DNA from 3 places in the Paenibacillus enshidis genome. Region 2 is predicted to be linked to each of the others. Evidence: riboswitches for the same ligand, from Rfam matches in the RefSeq annotation. Region 2 holds a riboswitch; each other region holds the start of a gene.
The links. A riboswitch is a leader RNA that binds a small molecule or an ion and turns the genes downstream of it on or off. The one in region 2 is predicted to bind cyclic di-AMP.
Positions count from the first base shown of each region.

Region 1: linked by a shared signal. The riboswitch ahead of ACE41H_RS22030 (C40 family peptidase) and the one ahead of ACE41H_RS20415 (C40 family peptidase) in region 2 are both predicted to bind cyclic di-AMP.
Region 3: linked by a shared signal. The riboswitch ahead of ACE41H_RS10360 (TrkH family potassium uptake protein) and the one ahead of ACE41H_RS20415 (C40 family peptidase) in region 2 are both predicted to bind cyclic di-AMP.

Region 1 covers NZ_JBHHMI010000031.1:42,927-48,767, reverse strand. Annotated here, with positions in the region: gene ACE41H_RS22045 (TetR/AcrR family transcriptional regulator) at 1-267, shown strand, start outside; gene ACE41H_RS22040 (MFS transporter) at 339-1,559, shown strand; gene ACE41H_RS22035 (hypothetical protein) at 1,543-1,752, opposite strand; cyclic di-AMP (ydaO/yuaA leader) riboswitch at 2,099-2,234, shown strand; gene ACE41H_RS22030 (C40 family peptidase) at 2,239-2,712, shown strand; gene ACE41H_RS22025 (heavy metal translocating P-type ATPase) at 2,900-5,104, shown strand; gene ACE41H_RS22020 (ArsR/SmtB family transcription factor) at 5,174-5,545, opposite strand; gene ACE41H_RS22015 (hypothetical protein) at 5,650-5,841, opposite strand, start outside.
Region 2 covers NZ_JBHHMI010000025.1:29,753-35,593, forward strand. Annotated here, with positions in the region: gene motB (flagellar motor protein MotB) at 1-85, opposite strand, end outside; gene motA (flagellar motor stator protein MotA) at 57-857, opposite strand; gene ACE41H_RS20400 (hypothetical protein) at 1,075-1,368, shown strand; gene ACE41H_RS20405 (4a-hydroxytetrahydrobiopterin dehydratase) at 1,480-1,779, shown strand; gene ACE41H_RS20410 (GNAT family N-acetyltransferase) at 1,853-2,383, opposite strand; gene ACE41H_RS20415 (C40 family peptidase) at 2,504-2,980, opposite strand; cyclic di-AMP (ydaO/yuaA leader) riboswitch at 2,987-3,124, opposite strand; gene ACE41H_RS20420 (hypothetical protein) at 3,366-4,196, opposite strand; gene ACE41H_RS20425 (M1 family metallopeptidase) at 4,211-5,841, opposite strand, start outside.
Region 3 covers NZ_JBHHMI010000007.1:82,586-88,426, reverse strand. Annotated here, with positions in the region: gene ACE41H_RS10380 (succinate dehydrogenase cytochrome b558 subunit) at 1-311, opposite strand, end outside; gene ACE41H_RS10375 (LysR family transcriptional regulator) at 586-1,491, shown strand; gene ACE41H_RS10370 (hypothetical protein) at 1,778-2,023, opposite strand; gene ACE41H_RS10365 (potassium channel family protein) at 2,073-2,738, opposite strand; gene ACE41H_RS10360 (TrkH family potassium uptake protein) at 2,757-4,100, opposite strand; cyclic di-AMP (ydaO/yuaA leader) riboswitch at 4,157-4,304, opposite strand; gene ACE41H_RS10355 (CPBP family intramembrane glutamic endopeptidase) at 4,558-5,841, shown strand, end outside.

The DNA.
Region 1 (5,841 bases), on a different contig from region 2:
CTGGTTACAAACACGATCGTTTCTGTGGATTCTCCGCACGAAGAGTTTCATCAATTGACGCGGGAAAGTCTGAATGAGCTCGAACGATTGTTTTATGAGCTTTTGCAAAAAGGCCAGCAGAGCGGCGAAATCAGCCCTGACAAGGATATCAAAGTGCTTGCGTCCCTACTGCTTCACCTGAATCACGGCATCAACGTTGTGGCCAGATCCACAAGTGACAGGCGAGCGGCCGAAGACATGATAGCTGCGGTAATTGAAATGCTGTAGCTAAATTTTTTTGAGTTTTCTGGAACATTCATTCCTGTAAAATGAAATCAAAATGTAAAGGGGCCCTTTTTATGAGTTCAATAGGAAATCAATCGGTTGTGAAAACCGTTCCGACGTGGCTGACACTTTTTCTGGCCATCTCGTGCGGCATCATTGTGGCTAATTTATATTATGCCCAGCCTTTGGTCGGGGAAATCAGCTCGTCCATCGGACTATCTTCGGGAGCGGCGGGCTTGATCGTTACCCTGACGCAGATTGGCTACGGCATCGGCCTGCTATTTATCGTCCCATTGGGGGATATTGTTGAAAACAGGAGGTTGGTTGTAGGTGCCCTGCTGCTCACTACACTGTCTCTGCTTACCCTGGCGGTGGCTCCAAGCGCCGCACTGTTTCTTCTTGCGGCCGCAATGATCGGGATCGGATCGGTGGCAGCGCAGATTTTGGTGCCTTATGCGGCCCATCTTGCCCCTGACGAAACCCGCGGGCGTGTCGTGGGAAATGTGATGAGCGGCTTGCTGCTCGGCATTATGCTTGCACGTCCGCTGTCCAGCATGGTCGCTGATCTGCTGGGCTGGCGTTCTGTATTCGTCTTATCCGCCGTACTGATTCTTGTGCTGGCTCTGGTTCTGGCCAAGGCGCTTCCTGCCAGAAAGCCGGTGACAAACGAATCTTACTCCAGGCTCATCGGATCGATGTGGCATCTGCTGAAAACTACGCCAATCCTGCGGCGCCGGGCCATTTATCATGCTGCTGTATTTGGGACCTTCAGCTTGTTCTGGACGACGGTTTCGCTCTTACTGACAGGGCCTGCATTTCATTTTTCGCAAACGGAAGTGGCACTGTTTGCCTTAGCGGGAGTATCTGGCGCGATCGCGGCACCGATTGCCGGCCGTCTTGCGGACCGGGGTTGGATTCGGCCGGCAACAGGGCTTGCTTTGGCTGCAGTCATCATTTCACTGGCTCTGCCTTTCATGGTTCATACCCGTTCGGTGCTTACCGTAACCATATTAGTCTTTTCTGCGATTCTTTTAGACATGGGCGTGTCGGCTAATCTGGTTCTCAGCCAGCGTGCGATTTTTGCCCTTGGAGCCGAGGTGCGCAGCCGGTTGAACGGCTTGTTTATGGCTATCTTTTTTGCAGGTGGAGCCCTGGGCTCTGCAGCGGGCGGATGGGCTTATGACCTGGGGGGCTGGAAGGCGGCGTCCGTCATAGGCATTGCCCTGCCAGCCATGGCACTGATCTATTATTTTACGGAGCGCCAACAGGTTCAAAAGGCTACAGCATCAAAATAATGTATACCCCCGCCAAAACAAGATACAAAATGGAGTAGCGGCGGTCGGTCTTCCAATCCCGGGAAGCCATGGCTATAAACAGGACGAACAAGGCATAGGGTGTTATGTTATATTCCACAAAAAATAGTGCGCAGATCAGTGCGATCAGTACAGCTCCTACAATTACGTTGTACCAAAGGGGATATCTTTTCATCAAGATCAACTCCCGTCGCTTGTTAAATCTATATTAACATAAGATTAACACGCCTCCGAAAGAAGTCCGACTCCGATAATAATATGGAAGCATTCAACCGGTTGAAGGAACTGCCACGACCGGTTTTTTACATGCCATCTTGACGGTGTTTTCCTCCAACCTGCGTGTAATATGTTTCTCGATTCAGCTAACTATGCATTACGTGTTTACATTTTTGTTTCTTTTGTGTTACTTTTATGGACTTCTTTTTTTAGTGATATATAGCCATTTTATCTTCGATCTATAAGGGTATTTCTTCCATTGACAAAGAGCATTCGGGTATATTACTCTGATTAAGGTTACAAAATTTTAATATTTGCCGAATTTCATTGTGTTTGAAAACGGGGGAACCATTCCGGGTGAATTATTCTTGTACATAAAAGAGTAAAGGGAACCTTCTACCTAACCCTCAGCTAACTCCGTAGGCGTTGAAGGGAGAACATTTTTTTGAAAAAAGCGATATTGTCGATTTTTGGAGCTGCCGTACTGTTTACATCCGGGGCTGCCACTACACATGCCAGCGAAGCACAAATCAACAGCTATGTTAGTCAGGTTGCAGGCACTCCATACAAATATGGGGGCACCACAACTGCAGGATTCGATTGTTCCGGTTTTATTCTGTACATATTCAACAAGTTTAGTTTGGACTTGCCCCGCACTTCCCAACAGCAGGCTAACGCAGGTATAGCAGTCGCCAAAGAAGATCTCCGGGCGGGAGACCTGGTGTTTTTTAACACAAGCGGACGCGGCATTTCCCATGCCGGCATCTATTTGGGGAACAATCAGTTTGCCCATTCCTCAAGCAGCCAGGGTGTTACTGTCAGCAGCCTGTCGGAGTCTTATTATCAGAACAGATATGTAACTGCCCGCCGCGTCATCAGCCAGACAAGCTATGCCCAAATGGTGAGCGAAGCGCGTTGACGAAATGAAAGAGGACAAGCCTGAAGTTATTTTCAGGTTTGTCCTCTTTTGCTATCCGGTCATGCACTTTGCACAGATTGGGAATACTGCATTGACAATCCTCTCCTTCACTACATATAATAAATTCAAAACACATGAACAATTATTCATATATAGTTATTTGGCTGCCAGGAAGGGGAGGAGCCTCATGGGTACAGCGGTTGAAAAGGTGAAACGGGAGCTTATACTGGAAGGCCTGGACTGTGCGAATTGCGCCATGAAGATTGAGAACGGTGTGAAGAAGCTGGACGGGGTTATGGACTGTTCTGTTAACTTTGTAAGCAAGACACTTACGATGGAAGTGGACAAAACGCATGATCAGGATGTCGTCACAGCAGCCAGGAAAAAAGTGAATCAGTTGGAGCCTCATATTCAGGTCGTGGAGAAGGGGAACGGAGCTGCTGCGAAAGCGGCCATAAGCCATGTGGCTGCACAGAATGGTCATAACCACGATCATGCTCACGACCACAGTCACGGGCACAGCCATGATCATGGGGCGGGCAATACGAAACGCATGATCATTCGCTTGATTGCAGGTGCCCTTCTTACAGGAGTCGGGTTATTGTCACCTGTTACGGGAGTAGCGGAGTTTGCGCTGTTCGCCGTCGCTTATCTTATTGTTGGCGGTGACATTGTCCTCAGAGCTGTTAAAAATATCCTCAGAGGTCAGGTGTTCGACGAGCATTTTCTGATGTCCATCGCCACCATCGGCGCCTTTGCCATTCAGCAGTATCCCGAAGGCGTGGCCGTCATGCTGTTCTATCAGGTAGGTGAGCTGTTCCAGAGCATAGCTGTGAGCCGGTCGCGCAAGTCCATCAGCAGCCTGATGGATATCCGGCCTGATTATGCCAACCTGCAGATGGGAATTGAGACGAAGCGGGTGGCCCCGGAAGAGGTTCGTGTCGGTGATCTCATCATAGTGAAGCCTGGCGAGCGGGTCCCGCTCGACGGCAAAGTGCTGGAGGGCAGAACCGCCATGGACACCTCGGCTTTAACAGGCGAATCCGTGCCGCGCGAGGTCGAGCCCGGGGATGAGGTATTAAGCGGCTTTGTTAACAAAAACGGAGTATTGACCGTTGAAGTTGCTAAAAGCTACGGTGAATCCACCGTTTCCAAAATTTTGGAGCTGGTACAAAATGCAAGCAGCAAGAAGGCGCCGACGGAGCAGTTTATTACGAAATTCGCACGCTATTATACGCCGGTTGTCGTCATTGTCGCCACCCTGCTGGCCGTCGTGCCGCCATTGCTGATCAGTGGTGCCACGTTTTCCGAATGGGTCTACCGTGCTCTGGTGTTTCTCGTTATTTCCTGCCCTTGCGCGTTGGTGGTGTCCATTCCGCTCGGATTTTTCGGCGGGATCGGGGCGGCCTCCAGGCAAGGTGTGCTCGTGAAGGGCAGCAACTATCTTGAAGCCCTGAATGATGTAAAATATGTCGTATTCGATAAAACAGGCACCCTTACGAAAGGGGCCTTTACCGTGACCGGGATTTATCCAGCTAACGGGGCAACCCGGGAGGAGCTGCTCCGCAGCGCTGCTTATGCCGAGCTCCATTCCAATCACCCGATTGCCGAATCCATTCGCGCAGCTTACGGGCAAGAGCTGCAGGCGGCTGATGTTCAGGAATATAACGAAATCGCGGGCCACGGCATTCAGGTGCGGTTTGAAGGAAAACAGATTCTGGCCGGCAATGCCAAGCTCATGAACCGGGAGCAGATTCCTTTCGAGACACCTGAAGAACCGGGAACGGTCGTGCACGTAGCTATCGATGGGAGCTATGCGGGGTATATCGTCATTGCGGACGAGATTAAGGAGGATGCGGAACAGACCATCCGCTCCTTGAAAGAGCTGGGCATGAAAAAGACGATCATGCTTACCGGTGATGCGAAAGCTGTTGGTGAGGCCGTAGGCCGGAAGCTTGGTCTGGACGAAGTGCACGCCGAGCTCCTGCCGCAGCATAAGGTAGAGGAGATTGAGAAGCTGGACCGGCAAAAAGCACGCAGGGACAAAATTGCCTTTATCGGTGACGGCATGAATGATACTCCCGTACTTGCGCGGGCCGATGTCGGGATTGCCATGGGCGGTCTGGGCTCGGATGCGGCGATTGAGGCTGCGGACATCGTTATTATGACCGACGAGCCTTCCAAGCTGTTATCCGCGATCCATATCGCCAGACGCACACGCCGCATTGTATGGCAGAATATTTTGTTTGCCCTGGGGGTCAAAGCCGTATTTCTCCTGCTGGGAGCCTTCGGCATTGCTACGATGTGGGAGGCCGTATTCTCCGATGTCGGGGTTACGCTGCTGGCCGTGCTGAATGCCATGAGGGTGCTGCGAACGAAGGAATTAGCGTAAAATTTGCCTGAAAAAACGAAACACAGCGTCAACCCGGAGCCAATATGCACCGATTGATGCTGTGTTTTTTTACTGATGGGTAATATGCTGATGGGTTTGCAGAAAAATTTGCTCTACATGGGTATCGTCAAGTGAGTAGAACACCGTTTTTCCCACCTTCCGGCGTTTGACGATGCGTAAATTGCGCAAATAGCGAAGCTGGTGCGAGACGGCGGACTGCCCCATATCCAGCAGTACACACAGATCATGCACACACAGCTCCCGCTCAATCAGGGCGTAGATCAGCCTGATCCGGGTCGGATCGCCCAGCGCTTTGAAGATTTCGGCCATATCAGCAGCCGTTTGTAAATCAACCAGTTTATTTTTTATGCCATCAAGAACTTCCCTGGGCTGATGGCAGTCGTTATTCCAATCTTCCTCGTTTCTCAGTTCGGGTTCCACAATCATTCACCTTCCTCAAGTTCAACCGATACTTTTCATTATACCGAAAAGGCGTAGAAATTACGAATAATATCGGAATTTGAAGAGGAAGGAGGCAATTCGGATTATTTATTTTTTTTGGCCCAGACCGAGAACGCGATGCGGGCCCCTACAATAACGAGGATCAGGATAATGCCAATGATCAGGCCCATATAAGTTCTTTCCGGCTCATGATATACATAGTCCGTTGTCTGCTCCGTTGTGGTTCCGGACTCTGTTGGCCCGGTTTCCTGTTGTGCTGCTGTAAGAATGACAGA
Region 2 (5,841 bases):
AAGGAAGCAGCCAGCTCTCGTCTGCATGCTCCTCATGCGGCTCGTGTCTGCCTTTTTTACTCACTGTCGCTCGCTCCCTTCTCATCGGAGCTCATTTGAGCCCGCTCCGTAGGAGTGAGGAATACGGACAGCTTCTGACTGATAGCTATGGTGGATACACCGGATTGAATGGACAGCAGGCCTTCCACCATCATCAGCTTGATATCGACTTCCCTTTTGGACAGCCGTTTTAATTTATTCGACATAGGGTGCCATAATACATAACCCGTAAAAATACCCAAAAGTGTGGCGATGAAGGCGGCGGCGATCGCGTGAGAGAGCTTCTCCATATCACTGAGATCGGCAAGAGCTGCGATCAGACCGACTACCGCCCCGAGCACCCCCAGTGTCGGAGCATACATACCGGCTTGGGAAAAGATCAGCGCACCGGACCGGTGCCTTTCCTCCGTTGCATTGATATCCTCCATAAGCACATCCCGTACGAATTCCTGATCATTGCCGTCAATAATCATCCGCATTCCGCTGCGCAGAAAGGCGTTGTCGATCTCTTCCACCTTGGGCTCAAGGGCGAGCAGACCTTCACGGCGGGTAATGGAGGCCCATTCCATAAATGTAGTGATCAATTGCTGGCGGTCAGGCAGCTTTTGCTCAGTGAAAATAATTTTGAAAAGCTTGGGTACTCTCTTCATGTCCGACATCGGGAAGGCCATGAATACACTGGCGGCTGTGCCTACAAAGATAATCATGTAAGCTGCAGGGTTATTAACCAAATTGACGACAGGCGCCCCTTTGAGGATCATGCCGACAACCAGGGATATGAGCCCGAGTGCAAGTCCTATAATTGATGAAATTTGCATTGTACACCTCGTCCATGAGAAATTGGTAGAACATCCGGTCCGGCCAGGGGACATCCTTGCCCTCCAACGTATTTTGGTGAAACGGACTACCATATTTATCGACAAAAGCCCCTTTTTTTTTTAGGGGGATTTCACGGTATAATGAAGACAACGCTGTTAAATGACAATTTTGAGAACAGGATTCCAAATCCGGAATGGAGAAGAGTGGAGGGCTCACATGGGTGTTAGGCATGGAAGAGAATATGAACTCATTCTGAAGGAGTTGACGGACGCAGTAGGGCGTATTCCGGACAGTTACCTTTTTTTTGAAATGGAAGAGGAGGAATGGGAGCGTCTGGAGAGTGCGGAACGAGCTGAGGTTCAGGAAGCGCTGGCCGAGGATCTCTTTTACGCGCTTGGAGAAGAGTCTGTTATTACGGTCGGGAGCGGTGTCATCATTCATGACCGAAACCGTTACCGGATCGACATTCTGATCGGTGAAGAGGAGCTGACCTTCGTATCCCTCGTATAACATAGCCATTGGATTTCTCAGCGAAGCCATGGTAATATGAACACGGTCATAAGGGCTGGCCCCAATAACATCAGGAACGGCTTCCGTATCACGGAGAGGAGCAGGAATACTATGCCTTTTACATTAGAAGAAATAGAGGCTCATCTGGAGAGATTAGAGGGCTGGGAGCTAGAGGAGGGACGCTGGATTGTTCGGAAATACGTCTTTTCCAGCTTTATGAGAGGAATCGCATTCGTGGATGAAGTAGCCGGTATTTCGGAAGCATTCAATCACCATCCGTTTATTACCATTGATTACAAGACGGTTACGCTGCGCCTCACCTCGTGGGATGAAGGCGGGATTACAGCAGTAGATATAAAAGAAGCACAGCAGTACAATGAAGCATTCGAACACATGCGTTCGGAGGATTAATCCTGGATTAACCTTGCAACGGCAAATCAACGGACCGCAATAAGCGATCAAATAGCAAACGCCCTGGGTAGAGCTAAGACTCTGAATCCAGGGCGTTTGGTATAGGGTCTGCGTCTTCCCCGCTATTGTAGACCATACAATAAAAAGGCTTCATCCCGTCCGGAGTTTGCCGCTCATAGGCATCGGTAATGCGAAAGCCTGCAGAACGGTAGGCCCTGATGGCCCGTTTGTTCCAGACGAGGACTTCGAGGTCGATCTCATTTTGCGGCGCACGGCGCCTGGCTTCCTCAGCGATAGCCCGGACAAACTCCGCACCGTGTCCATGACCGCATAATTCCGGCCGCATTCCGAGCCCAAGACGGGTCACCTCTTCCATGGGAAAATATTGGGCAAACCCGCATAGGCCACCTGACTCATCCAATACAGCGACATATTGGGAGCTTCGCAGCTCCGGGTTGGCAAATTCGATGTCGAGAGCCTTCATCTGCTCCCAAGGCAGCCAGCCATAAATGTCATAGGGCGGTTTATATTTCCACTCACTTATGGCAGCTGCCTGCTCTTCACTCATCGGAACGATCTGATAGCTTGTTGATTCGGCGGACATATTTTTCCCCCTTACGTATCCCTTCTTAAAAAGGGTACTTCGGTTAAGCCTGTTTGGCAACAAAAAAAGCCTCAATTCCGGCGGGAATCGAAGCTGCTGAAGTTATGATGTAAATAATTTCTAATCAAGGGCAACAGATTCGTAAGTGGATGTACTCATGACACGTTTGGCACCAAGGTATCGATCAGCGTAGTAGCTTTCGCCCAACGAACTGACGGTGACACCACGTGATGAGGAGGAGTGGGCAAATCTGCCGTCACCTACATAAATCCCTACATGAGAAACTCCTCTTCCATTCGTGTTGAAGAATACCAGGTCTCCAGGTCTCATTTCATCCCGCGAAACAGCGGTTCCCGCTTCGAACTGGGTGGAGGATTGGCGGGGAAGATCAAGCCCAAGCTGGTCAAATACATAACTCGTAAATCCGGAACAGTCAAATCCGCTCAGCGTGGTGCCGCCTGCTCTATAAGAGGTGCCTTTGGCATCCTGGATGACCTGGTCCATTTTGGAGTCCGCATACACGCTTCCAGCGCCGAATGAAAGGCCCGCGAAGGCGATTGCTGCACTCATGGCTGCGATAGCTAGCTTCTTTTTCAAAAAAATACAAACCCCTTCCAACGCCTGCGAAGTTAGCTTAAGGGTTCGGTAGAAGGCTCCCCTATGATCCCTCTGATGCGAGATCAATTCACCCAAAACTGGTTCCCCCGCTTCCCGGTGCCGGGAATTCGGCTTTACTAGATGTGCACCTTGAAGCATATGATCGTTCATGAATAGGTTGTCTAAAAAGGTTACAGCAATAATTACAAAGTTGTTACTATCAGTTCACAGGGACTATTGTAACAAAGGAAGCATAGTTTGGCAAATGTTTCATAGCAAAAAGCTGTAAAAAAATAGTCTCTGCTAAAACAGAGACTAAAAATATCGAAAGTACTATGTTAAAAGAATTTACATGAGATTATTTTCAGCAGACGCTGGCATCATTTTACTCCTTGGTGAACGAATCACAAGTAGTATTCCATAAATAATACTGTGCAGATGTGTGCCATATTGTAAAAAGTGAAGAAATGAAATGATAAGTCTGGTGAAGGATGAGTGCAAGCAACCCTGTCCACAGCCAGCCAGAGACGCTAAAGATAGAGAGCAGGACGATGACAGATGCTCCGAGCACTGCGGATATTCCGATGCCGGGGAGAATACACCGCATGCAGCAGGCGAGCGAGAACCATGCGCCCCTCCCGCTGATCGTTCCGAACTGCATGTACATCACGCATTGACGGATGAGCCAGGCCAAAATGCCCCATAAAACGATGTAAGGGAGAAGGTGGACGGCGGCAAGAAGCGGTTCTTGCAGCGAACCGGACAGAGTCTGCAGCAGACGCGGTACAATCCAGTACCCGGGAAGCAGCAGAAGGCAGGTTTCAACCGTGTAATATAAAAGGGACGAACGCCAGAACAGACGGATGCCGGTGAGAAAGGAGCGCCGCCCCTGCTGTCTCTTCATATGCAGGCTGTAATATACACCCGCCCGGACCAACGGGGTCAGCAGCATGCGCAGCACGATGACCGCAAGCAGAACCCACAAATACAGATGGACGGAAGAGCTTTGCGCCAATGCAATCTGGCTTTCCATCCAGAATAAGGTCCGGTTGAGCTCGCTCTGGCCGCTTCCCGGATAGCGCAGCAGCAGAGGCACGATACCCGATTCAGTGTACTTATAGTTGAATACTCCCCAAGCAAGACGGTAGATAAACAGCAGAATTACGATAAAAAAATGCAAGCGGACGAGCGTCCAACCCTCTTTGACAGAATTCATCACCTGCGGACACCTCACCATGACAGACTTCTAATCAAAGCTTCAGCCAGCCTGGTCATCCCCAGAAGCCAGCGTGTTTCGGTTTTCTCCGGCAGCTCAGCCAGCAGTGTGTTATTCAGGTGGTTGTTCTCCAGAGGGATCGTATGAAGAGGATCAATGACCACCGAGACTGCAGGGGACCTGCTTTGAAAACGGTAGGTTACCTTCTGCTGTTTGCCGTCCCATGTCTTCTGTATGCTGCTTTTATCCTTGAATGCTACTTGGATAGGTACGGCCGGCACGTCGCCGCCCTTTTTGGACACGGTAACGGCAGACTCGTACATGCCATTCTCCAGCTTGCGCAGCTGAATGCTGTCTACCGCAAAATCAGCCATTTGGCTGCCATATACGTACTGATTGAAATAGGGAGACCATGAACGGCCTGTCACGCTTTCCACTATACGCTGAAAATCGCGGGTGGATGGATGCTTGAAGCGGTATTTCCGCACATAGGAACGGAGCAGGGTGTCCATTTTGGTGCTCCCCAGCTGTTGTTCCATCCCGAGCAGCACCAGCTTGCCGCGCAGGTAGGCATTCTGCGCATAGTGGTCAGGCGAGCTGTATTTCCACGCTTCGCGGGTCAACGACTGAGGAGCATAGACCTGTCCAGACTGCAAAGGAATATTCGGGATGAGACCGTATTCCTGTTCCATTAATTTATCCTCCGCATAGGATGTAAACCCTTCGTCCAGCCACGGTTCCTCAAATTCATTGCTGGCCACGATGCCGTAAAAATATTGATGGGCGATTTCATGCACCACGGTCCGCTCCAGGTTATATCCTGGTGTAGCATCGTCAGCCCCGAAAGCCGTAACCAGCGTCGGGTACTCCATCCCGCCGGCGCCGTTTGCGTTTTGCGGAGGAACGACGATGGACAAGGTGGAGTAGGGGTAGGGCCCGTACCATTTGCTGAAGCTGTCCAATGCGGCCTTGGCTGCATACATATACCGGGCTTTCAGCTCTTTGTGAGAGGAATCCAGATATAGCTTGATCTTGACGCCTGGCACCTGTGCGGTGGAGAAGGGCTCTTCATAGGTGACGAAATCAGGCGAGGCCGCCCAGGCGAAGTCATGCACGTCATCGGCATAGAACTGATACATTTTCCGTCCGCCTTGGCTGACCGGAGCCCGGATGGGAAAGCCGGTGGCGGCTACAGTATAGGAATCGGGCACCTGAATGCGTACGCTGTAAATTCCGAAATCGGCATAAAACTCGGAATTGCCGTGGTATTGGTGCAGATTCCACCCCTCTTCAGCACGGTCACGCCGCCCGGCGGGCTCATAGACGCTGATTTTCGGAAACCACTGCCCGGCCATGACAAAATCATCGGCATACCCCATCCGCGCAAAGATTTTGGGAAGCTTCACTTCAAAGGTCATATAAAGGGTGATGCTCTCTCCCCCTTTCACGGGTCTGGGGAGCCTGACCTTCATTAGCGTCTGGTCCGCGGTATTGCCGTCATCAGGCTGCACGTACTGGATGCGGTGCATCAGCGGAAGCCCGTCCTCTGTCTTCAGATCCTTCAGTGTGATTGAGCCGTAGCCGTTTGCGGGCATCGTGTCATTGCGCAGCTTGCCGCCCGTTTCCTTCATAAACGTCGTTTCCG
Region 3 (5,841 bases), on a different contig from region 2:
GCGATGATTCCCGTAATGCGCTGCAGGAGATATCTCCAGTTCCGCTCGTATCCGTAATTATTGACGTTCGGCTTGGCCTGATACGCAATATACAAACCATAAATGCCGTGAAACAGCAGCGGCAGATAAATGAGGAAGATCTCCAGCACTAATACGAGCGGCAGGCCGTTCAGGAATGCCACGCTCCGGTTAAAGCCTTCCTTGCCGCCTTCCACAGCCGAAAAGTTGGTGATCAAATGCTCAACAAAAAACAGACCGAGCGGAATGACACCGAGCAGCGAGTGAATCTTGCGGGAATAATACCCTTTCATACGTTGTGTACCCCTTTCCAATAACAGCGTTTTCATATGATATATTCATAATGACAGCTCCCGACGGGAGGACGCGACAAAGTGTTCCATACATTTACACATCCAAATTTGAACAACTTGTGTCGCTTACATGTTACTCCTTTTTATCTTATAATGGAATTGCAATATATTTATTAAATGTTATACCTTTTATGCATATGCCACATGAAAGCCCGTTAGCACCCTTCTGATCCGGTCATACCGCCGAAAATTCAGCAGAAAGGAACCCTATTTCATGTTTGAAGAAATGAACGCCTATGCCGTCGTAGTTGAGCAATCCAGCCTGAATAAAGCTTCAAAGCTGTTAAATTTGTCACAGCCTGCCTTGTCCCGTAAAATCGCCAAGCTCGAAGAGGAGTTGGGGGTCAAGCTGTTCAACCGCCGCGGAAAGCGCCTGGAGCTGACTTCTCCCGGCCGGTTCGTATATACCTTTGCCCTGGAGCAGCGGCAGCGGCAAATCCGCTTCCTGCAAAAGCTGTCCCAGTATAAAAACGAAGGCGGGACCGAGCTGACACTCGGGGCGAGCCTTACAACGATTCAAACAACCCTGCCCACGCTGGTGGAGGCCTTCATGAACAAACATCCGCACACCGAGCTCAAGCTGCTGACAGGCAAGACACATGAGATCGTCGGTTTTGTGCGGGACAAGAAGGCTGATGCTGGCATTGTTGGCTCTGCCATTGAAGAACCGGGCCTGAGCTGTATCCCCCTGTTTGATGACCATCTGGAACTGGTCGTTCCGGCCGGCCATCCGTTGACTGCACAAAGCGGCATGATCGGGATGGCCGATCTGCAGAGCCTGCCGATGATCACCTTCTCCAAAGGCACCTGGTACAGGCGGCTGACCGACGAATTGTTCCAACTGAGCGGAATCATGCCCGATATCCGCATGGAAATCGACTCCTTTGAGGCGATCGTCCGGCTGCTGCCGACCTGCAAGGCCGCCGCGCTGCTGCCGAAGTCTTATCTGCGTTCCGAGCTGCTGCTGGATAACGGCCTGGTGGCGCTCTATATTCCGGAGCTGAAGGAGACCCGGCGTACGACCTGCCTCATCTATTCCGAAACCGCCGAGCATGGTCCGGCGGCCAGACAATGGATCGGGGAAACCCGCGCCTCCTTTGCCGGCTACCGGATGGTGTGAGGTAAAGAGGGGGTTCCGAGACGCTCCGAAAACGAAGCATTCCTCCGATCGCTGTTGACCCTTCGGGCCAAAGGCGATCGCTGCGCTTCTCCGGAATTGCTTCGTTTTCTCCGCTGGTATCGTGCATACCCCTCTTACAAGAAAAGTAAGAAGAAAGGCCAAGGTCAGGGAAGACTCCCTTTGTCCTTGACCTTGTTTCCTATTTCTAATTCTTCATTAGCAGTCTGAGCAAAGTCGATGCTTTTAGGGAGCTTGTTATGGGTACTGTCAAATTTTGATCCTAGTCCTACCGGCGCTTTGGCAGCTTTTCGTTTCCCCGCTTAAAATTTCCTGTGACCTTGGCCATAATCAACTGTTCTTCTTGGCTGACGTTGGCATTGGCGATTCGCTGCAGGAATTTTTCGCTATCTTTTCCTTGCAAGATCATCACTTGTCTGCCTTGCCAGTATAGAATCACTTTTTGGTCCTTCGTGCTGCGGTAGGAAAATACCTCTTCCTCCAACCGGCCTCGTTTATCGATATTATTATCCAAGCTATTCCCACTTATTTTTTAATTAACACTTACAAAATGAGCAGAATGATTACTGATTAACCACTTCTTCCTCGAACCGGCCGATGTTATCATTTGTACCGATGATGACCATGATGTCATCACGGTGCACCTTATCCATGGCCGTCGGCGCAATCAGCACCCCGTTGCTGGTGTGAATGGCCACGATGCTGCAGCCGAAACGGGTCCGTGTATTCAGCTCAGACAGCGTTTTGCCGTTCAGGCATGCCGGCACATTCAGTTCCGCAATGGTGTAGTCCTTGGAAAGCTGCAGATAATCAAGCAAATTGGGGGTAACCAGCTGGTGAGCGACCCGTATGCCCATATCCCGCTCCGGATATACGATACGGTCCACCCCCAGCTTTTCCAGCGCCCTTCCGTGCAGCTTGGAGATCGCTTTGGCCACCACGGTCTTGATGCCCAGTTCCTTCAATAGAATAGTAGCGAGAATGCTCATTTGGATGTCGTCCCCGATGGCCACGATGCCGCAATCCATATTGCGGACCCCGATGGAACGGAGCAGTTGCTCATCGGTTGCATCACCGGCCACCGCATGGGTCAGATGCTCGCTCATTTCCTCAACGACATCTTCATCCCTATCGATGCCAAGCACCTCGTATCCCATTTCCATAAGCTGCAATCCCAGGCTGGAGCCAAAGCGTCCCAAACCGATAATCACGAACTGCTGAATCTTCATTGTTGATCTGTAACTCCCTTATCCAATAATCATTTTGCCTTCAGGGTGACGGTAAAGCTCTTTGTTCTGTTTTTTGCCCAAAGCATATGCGAGCGTGATCGGTCCGAGCCTGCCCGCAAACATCGTGAAGCTAATCAATATTTTGCCGATCACCGACAAATCGGGCGTCAGCCCCATGGAAAGCCCGACTGTTCCGAATGCAGAGGTCGTTTCGAACAGAATCATCAGAAAATGACGATCCTCTGTAGTCGTCAAGATCATCGTAACAGCTATCACGAGAAAAAGGGCGAGCAGTGTAATCGTGAGTGCTTTCAAAATACGATCCTGAGCCAGACGGTAACGGTAAATCACGATATCTTCCCTTCCGCGAATCATGGACACAACGGCTCCAGCCATGATCGTAAAGGTCGTCGTTTTGATGCCGCCCCCCGTTGAGCCTGGAGACGCGCCGATAAACATCAATATAATAATGAAAAACTGCGTGGCCTGACGGAGTCCCGCAATATCCAGCGTATTGGCGCCCGCCGTACGGGGCGTAACCGACTGGAACAACGATCCCAGGATTTTGCCTGACCAGGGAAGGCTGGCAAGCGTCTTCGGATTGGTGAATTCAAAGACGAAAATAACGAGCGCTCCTGCAATAATAAGAATAGCCGTCATCGTAAGCACGACTTTGGTATGCAGGGACAGCTTTCTTTTCTTGCGGTATTCCACCAGATCCGACATGACCACAAAACCGATACCGCCGGTAACGATCAAAAACATGGCTGTAAAGTTGACAACCGGATCGTTGACGTATAACGTCAGGCTGCGGAAATCGCCGAACAGGTCAAAACCCGCATTGTTGAACATCGAAATGGCATGCCACACCCCGAAATAAATAGCTCTGCCTACAGGCATGTCAAAGGACCAACGGACCGCGAACACTACGGCACACACTGCTTCTATGGTTAGCGAGTACAACAGCACCTTGCGGATCAGGGCGACAATACCCTCCATGGAGGTTTGATTCATCGCTTCTTGAAGAATCAGCCGCTCCTTCAGCGAAATTCTGCGTTTGAACACAAGAGCCAGCAAGGTAGCCATTGTCATGAAGCCAAGGCCTCCGATCTGAATTAACAGCGCGATGACGACCTGACCGAATACCGTGAAATGCGTGCCTGTATCCACAACGACCAGACCGGTCACACAAGTAGCCGACGTCGCTGTGAACAAAGCGTCAATAAAAGGCAGCGGCACCCCCGACGTATTGGAGATTGGCAGCATAAGCAGTCCTGCACCGAGCAAAATAATAAGGGCAAAACCGCTCACGAGAATGCGCGGAGGGGAAAGGCGCAGCCATTTCAATTTGGGAATTATCATTATACACCTCTAGAAAAAGTCATTAAAAAAAGACACCGGAAAACCAAGTGCCTGACCAGGTTCCTGCCTGCAGCCTACGAGGTTAGCTGACGGATTCGGGCCGCAGAAATCGCCCTATTCAGACCCGGCCCATGACCAGATGCGAAATTCACCCCAATTAAATGGTTCCCCCGTATTCATAACGAAATTCGGCTTGTATGCAATTGCAAACAAATTATAAACCTTCTCCTTGTACATCACAAAAGATGCTTTTCATGAAAAAGGCTCAAATAACGCCAATTCAGAGCAAAAGAAGCGTTCCAGCTCTCATGAATCCTACATTATTGTATTCTTTCATCTTTTTCATCGCATTTACACACGTTTATGAAGCGATGGCGGTCCTTTCATCCCCTTCCTGCAAAGGAAGGGAACTTCTCACGGAAAGATGTTAAAATGGTCCATATGAAGGAGGTATTAGATGAATCCCATAGGAAAACCGGTTAAATTAACCGCTGATTTCAAGAAGCTGAGCATCCTGGGCATCATCGGCCTCGCCGTGTTTCTGCTGCTGCAGGTGCTGCTGCCGGTTCTCGCATCCTTAAGCCAGAATCAGCCAGGGGAGGCAATCAGCAAACAGAAGGCTGTAGAGCGCGCAGAAGGCTTTGCCAAGTCCGTTTTGGGTTTTAAAGAGTCGGCAGGGGGAATGCCCGCTCCCGCCTATGAAGCACATTCCGAACTGTACGGGTATCTTTCCAAAGAGCAGCTTATCCCCGAATACAATCGGAAGTGGGGCGGGAAGTATCCTTACGAATTTTACCGGGTCAGCCTTCCCGACCCGGCGCAGGACCGCACCGTCATGGTTGATGTCGGTCTGCAGACGGGGAAGCCTGCCGGTTTTATTATTCAAAACGGGGACGGATTTTATAACAACACCGAGGCTCTTCCTGACGGTGAAACCCGGAGCGGACTGCTGCGGGCATACGAAGAAGGTATGCCGCTTGCAGATAAAAAGGCTTTGGCTGCCCCTTTGCTGAAGCAAATGGGGTATAACACGGAAAATCTAACCGCTGAGACCAGGGAAGGTGAACCCGGACTTACCTATTCGGACGAAGGAAGCAAGATCGGGGATGCTATGCTTCAGGTCAGACTGACGTTTGAAAACGGGGGTGTCCGCTCTCTGGAGTCCTCCTTTGCCGTTCCTTCTTCCCATACGGAATATGTCGATCAACAGACGAAGCTTGCCAACCTTTTGTACTATATCGGCTACATGCTGTTTTCCTTTGTGCTCGGTGTGCTTGCCGTGGTGTACAGCAGCTTGACCCGACGTCATACCTCGTTTACCCGCGGTATTATTCTGAGCTTCGTTTATTTTGCCATTTCGGTGCTGACTCTGCTCAACATGATGCCTTATTTGCAAGCCCAATCCGCCAATAGCGACATCCTGATCTTCGGCATCGGTCTGCAAATCATCTTTAATCTGATGATGGGAGTTATCATTTACTTCTCCTTTGTAGGAGGCAACGGGCTTTGGAAAACAGCAGGACTCAACCCGTGGCCGCGTGCAAAGGAGCCCGGATATGGAGTGTATGTGCTGCGCAGCATGGGCGCCGGATATGTGTGGGCTTTCATCCTGCTTGGGGTTCAGTCCGTCATCTTTGTCATTCTCAACCTGCTGATCGGCAGCTGGTCCACCATCGATGAAACGCAGTCGCCGTATAATATGACCTACGCCTGGCTGCTGCCGATCATGGCCTGGATGGCG